2 regions of the Telluria sp. B2 genome follow, and region 1 is predicted to be linked to the other one. Evidence: predicted binding sites of a transcription regulator. Region 1 holds the regulator's gene; the other holds the start of a gene.
The links. The regulator sigma-54, encoded in region 1, starts transcription at its own class of promoters, with help from an activator protein. The targets are predictions, from matches to a motif close to TGGCANGNAANCTGCTTT.

Region 1 (2,402 bases):
GCTTCCTGAAGGAGCGCGGCATCGGCGTCCTGATCACCGACCACAACGTGCGCGAGACGCTGGGCATCTGCGACCGCGCCTACATCATCAACCAGGGCGCGGTGCTGGCCTCGGGCCGCCCTGACGACATCATCGCCGACGAGTCGGTGCGCCGCGTCTACCTGGGCGAACACTTCCGCATGTAGCAACCACGAAGCGACAACGAAGCAGCAACAAGCGATGAAACAATCCCTGCAACTCCGGACTTCGCAGCACCTGGCGCTTACCCCGCAGCTTCAGCAATCGATCCGCCTGCTGCAGTTGTCCACGCTCGAACTGCACCAGGAAATCGAGCAGATCCTGTCCGACAATCCCTTGCTCGAACGGCTGGACGATCCGCTCGACCACTCGGTGCGCCTGCTTGCCGACGGCGCCATCAGCAATGCGCCCAGCCAGGGCGAGGCCCCGGCCACGCCGGGCGGCGAGGAGGGCGCGCCGAACGGCGAAGCGGCCGACTTCGATGGCGCCGATGGCGATGCCGGCCGCGGCGACGGCGATGCCGACTGGGGCGAAGCCGGACGGTCGTCCGGCAACGGCGAGGACGAGGATGGCCGGCCGCAACTGGAAGCGGCCGGCATCACGCTGCGCGAGCACCTGTCCGAACAGGTGCGGGTGACGGGCCTGAGTGCGCGCGACCGTGCGCTGGCCGAACTCGTGATCGACGCCATCGACGACAACGGCTACCTCGAAGAGCAGCTCGACGAGATCCACGCGCGCCTGCCCGAGGAGCTCGAGGTCGAGATGGACGAACTGCGCTGCGCGCTGGCGCTGGTGCAAAGCCTGGACCCGGTGGGCGTGGGCGCACGGAGCGCGGCCGAGTGCCTGGCGCTGCAGATCCGCAGCATGCCGGGCGTGCCGCTGGTCACGCGGCGCATGGCCCTCAAGATCGTCGAGGGCTACCTGACCTGGTTCGCCCAGCGCGAATTCAACAAGCTGAAAAAAGCCCTGGACTGCGACGACGAAGACCTGCGCGAAGCCCAGGCCGTGATCCGCCAATGCAATCCGCATCCGGGCGCGGCTTTTGCGTCGAGCACCTCGGACTACGTGGTTCCGGACGTGATTGTCCGGAAAACGAAGAACGGCTGGGGCGTGATGCTGAACCAGGACGTGATGCCGCGCCTGCGCGTGAACAACATGTACGCGGCCCTGCTCAAGCAGGGCAAGGGCGAAAGCCAGATGAGCGCGCAACTGCAGGAAGCGAAGTGGCTGATCAAGAATATGCGCCAGCGCTTCGACACGATCTTGCGTGTTTCGCAAGCCATTGTGGAGCGCCAGCGCAACTTTTTCAGCCACGGCGCGGTTGCCATGCGGCCCCTTGTGCTTCGTGAGATAGCTGATACACTAGGACTACACGAGAGCACAATTTCTCGTGTCACAACGCAGAAATTCATGCTGACCCCGCACGGCATGTTTGAGCTGAAGTATTTCTTCGGAAGCCACGTCGCCACCGAAGCGGGAGGTGAAGCATCTTCGACGGCGATCCGGGCTCTCATCGCGCAACTGACAGGAGCAGAAGACCCCAGGAACCCATTATCCGATAGCAAGATCGCGGAAATGCTCGGTGAACAAGGAATGGTCATCGCGCGCCGCACGGTTGCAAAATACCGTGAGGCACTGAAAATTCCTCCCGTCAGTCTCCGCAAATCCTTGTAACGGCGGCACCCACGCGCTTCCTTGTTGCGCGGCGCGGCAGCCGCCACATCTTCAAAGGAGTGTGTATGAATCTCACCATCAGCGGCCACCACCTCGACGTTACCCCCGCCATCCGTGAATACGTACAGAACAAGCTCGAACGCATCACCCGCCATTTCGATCAAGTGATCGACTCCCACGTGATCCTCGCGATCGACAATCTCACCGAAAAAGACAAAAGGCAGAAAGCCGAGATCAATGTGCGCATGTCGGGCAAGACCGTGCACGTGGAAAGCGTTGCGCAAGACCTGTACGCGGCGATCGACCTGTTGATGGACAGGCTGGATCGTCAGGTGATGAAGTACAAAACGATGCTGCAGAATCATAACCACGAGGCGCTCAAGCGCCGTCCTGAAGGCGGAGAGGCAGCCGTTGCCTGATTGGCCGGCAAGCACCGTCTGAACGAGGGCGCCAATGGCGCCCTTTTCATTTCTTGTCGGTGCGTCAATACCCCAGTTGTCTGGTCCTTCGGTAGAATGGATGTTTTTTCGACCACTTTCGACCATGACCGACACCGTCCTGACCCGCGTTGCCAACGGCACCGGCCTGATCACCCTCGACCGTCCCAAGGCCCTCAACTCGTTGTCGCTGGAAATGGTGCGGCGCCTGACCGAGGTGCTGCTGGCCTGGCGCGACGACGCCAATATCGACGCGGTCGTGATCACCAGCAG
Region 2 (2,402 bases), 230 kb from region 1:
CCACAGACCGGCGCCCAACCCGTACAGCGTGTCGTTGGCGATGCGCAGCGCGTCGGCTTCGTCCTTGAAGGTGGTCACCGAGACCACCGGTCCGAAGATCTCTTCCTGGAAGATGCGCATGCTGTTCTCGCCCTTGAACACCGTCGGGCGCACATAGTAGCCGCCGGCCAGGTCGCCGTCGTGGCTGGCGCGCTCGCCGCCGGCGAGCACCTGCGCGCCTTCCTGGCGACCGATGTCGAGATAGGACAGGATCTTTTCGAGCTGCTCCTGCGAAGCCTGGGCGCCGATCATCGTCGACTCGTCGAGCGGATTGCCGGCCTTGATCTTCGCCACGCGATCGAGCGCGCGCTCGATGAAGCGCTCGTAGATCGACTCCTGTACCAGCACGCGAGACGGACAGGTGCAGACTTCGCCCTGGTTCAGCGCGAACATCGCGAAACCCTCGAGGCACTTGTCGAAGAATTCGTCGTCGGCATCCATTACGTCCGCGAAGAAGATGTTGGGCGACTTCCCGCCCAGCTCGAGGGTGACGGGAATCAGGTTCTGCGCCGCGTATTGCATGATCAGGCGGCCGGTCCCGGTCTCGCCGGTAAAGGCGATCTTGGCGATGCGCTTGTTGGAAGCGAGCGGCTTGCCGGCTTCGAGGCCGTAGCCGTTGACGATATTGACGACGCCTTCTGGCAGCAGGTCGGCGATCAGCTCGATGAGCACCATGATCGAGGCCGGCGTCTGCTCCGCCGGCTTCAACACAACGCAGTTGCCGGCTGCGAGGGCCGGCGCGAGCTTCCAGACGGCCATGAGGATCGGAAAGTTCCAGGGAATGATCTGGCCGACGACGCCGAGCGGTTCGTGGAAGTGATAGGCATAGGTCTCGTTGTCGATCGTCGAGATCGCGCCTTCCTGGGTGCGGATGCAGCTGGCGAAATAGCGGAAGTGGTCGATGGCCAGCGGCAGGTCGGCGGCCATGGTTTCGCGGATCGGCTTGCCGTTGTCGATGGTCTCGGCAGTGGCCAGCATTTTCAGGTTCTGCTCCATGCGGTCGGCAATCCGGTTCAGGATGTTCGCGCGCTCCGCGGGCGAGGTCTTGCCCCACGCGTCCTTGGCGGCGTGCGCCGCATCGAGGGCCAGCTCGATGTCCTCCGCGGTCGAGCGGGCCACCTCGCAGAAGGGCTGGCCGGTAACGGGAGTCACGTTGGCAAAATATTCGCCCTTGACCGGCGGGACGAAGCGGCCGCCGATGTAATTGTCGTAGCGCTGGCGGAAGGGATTGGCGACGCCGAGTTTGCTGATGTCCGCGAGATTCATGTCGTCCTCTTTCTCTGGTTGATTTGTGACCGGCGCTGTGCCGGCGTGCTTTTGCGAGCACATCACCAGTTTGCAAGTGCCGTGCCAGCCCGCTTCAGCGACGCTTGCCGGGCAAGCCGGCGGCACTGGGGGAAAAGCGATGTCGCAGCCTGAAACAGATGTCCCTAATTGGAACACCTGGTGTGACATTGGTTTGGCCTTGGGATCGGAGGACCCGCCACCTTGCCTGCGCCAAGTGCCCGTTTACGCAACCATGCGAGCAAGCGCAGAGAAAGGTCGAAGACATGGAACCGCTGCGTTATCGCGGTGTCGTACGTGAGCAAGCGCATGGCATCGCTGTGCACGAACACGTTCGGACTGGGCGGCACTTGTTCACCCGAGGTTTCTTTAATCGGGGGGAAACATGACGGTGACAAGTGTTTGCCCAGCCGTAATGAGGAGATGGAGACACGCAGGCTGCCGGAATAACAGCTGTCAAACAACGGCGATGAAGCAAGATGAGCACGTAAAAGAAAAGGGAGCGTTGACGCTCCCTTTTTGCTTTCGTAGGGTGGACATTCGTCGTGCCGGCATGTAGCCGGCCCTACTGTCCACGCGGTCTCACCGGTTGATCGGCTTGCAGCCCGGAGAGAAACGGGCAGCCGAAAACGACAGCTCAAAACAAAAAACCCCACCGAGATCACTCGGTGGGGTTTTTCCTATAACTAGCCTGACGATAACCTACTTTCACACTGGTTGCAGCACTATCATCGGCGCAAAGTCGTTTCACGGTCCTGTTCGGGATGGGAAGGGGTGGGACCGACTTGCTATGGTCATCAGGCATGACTTGTACGAGTTTCGCTCACCCATGCGAGCGCCACTCTGAATCTGGAAGAAGTATTGGGTAGCAACTGTATCAACAAACAGCGCTGTATCCTGACCTGTACCTGCTAAGGTTATAGGGACAAGCCGTACGGGCAATTAGTACTGGTTAGCTTAATGCATTACTGCACTTCCACACCCAGCCTATCAACGTCCTGGTCTCGAACGACCCTTCAAGGAGCTCAAGGCTCCGGGAAATCTCATCTCAAGGCAAGTTTCCCGCTTAGATGCTTTCA

Region 2: adh (aldehyde dehydrogenase) is a predicted target of sigma-54. The motif match lies at 1,375-1,392, and genes of this name have one in related genera.

The regions. Positions count from the first base shown of each region.
Region 1 is NZ_CP196525.1:5,147,192-5,149,593, reverse strand. Features, by position in the region: gene lptB (LPS export ABC transporter ATP-binding protein) at 1-185, shown strand, start outside; gene ACSUZJ_RS22720 (RNA polymerase factor sigma-54) at 220-1,692, shown strand; gene hpf (ribosome hibernation-promoting factor, HPF/YfiA family) at 1,758-2,111, shown strand; gene ACSUZJ_RS22710 (enoyl-CoA hydratase/isomerase family protein) at 2,236-2,402, shown strand, end outside.
Region 2 is NZ_CP196525.1:5,377,551-5,379,952, forward strand. Features, by position in the region: gene adh (aldehyde dehydrogenase) at 1-1,305, opposite strand, end outside; rRNA gene rrf (5S ribosomal RNA) at 2,013-2,125, opposite strand; rRNA gene ACSUZJ_RS23735 (23S ribosomal RNA) at 2,245-2,402, opposite strand, start outside.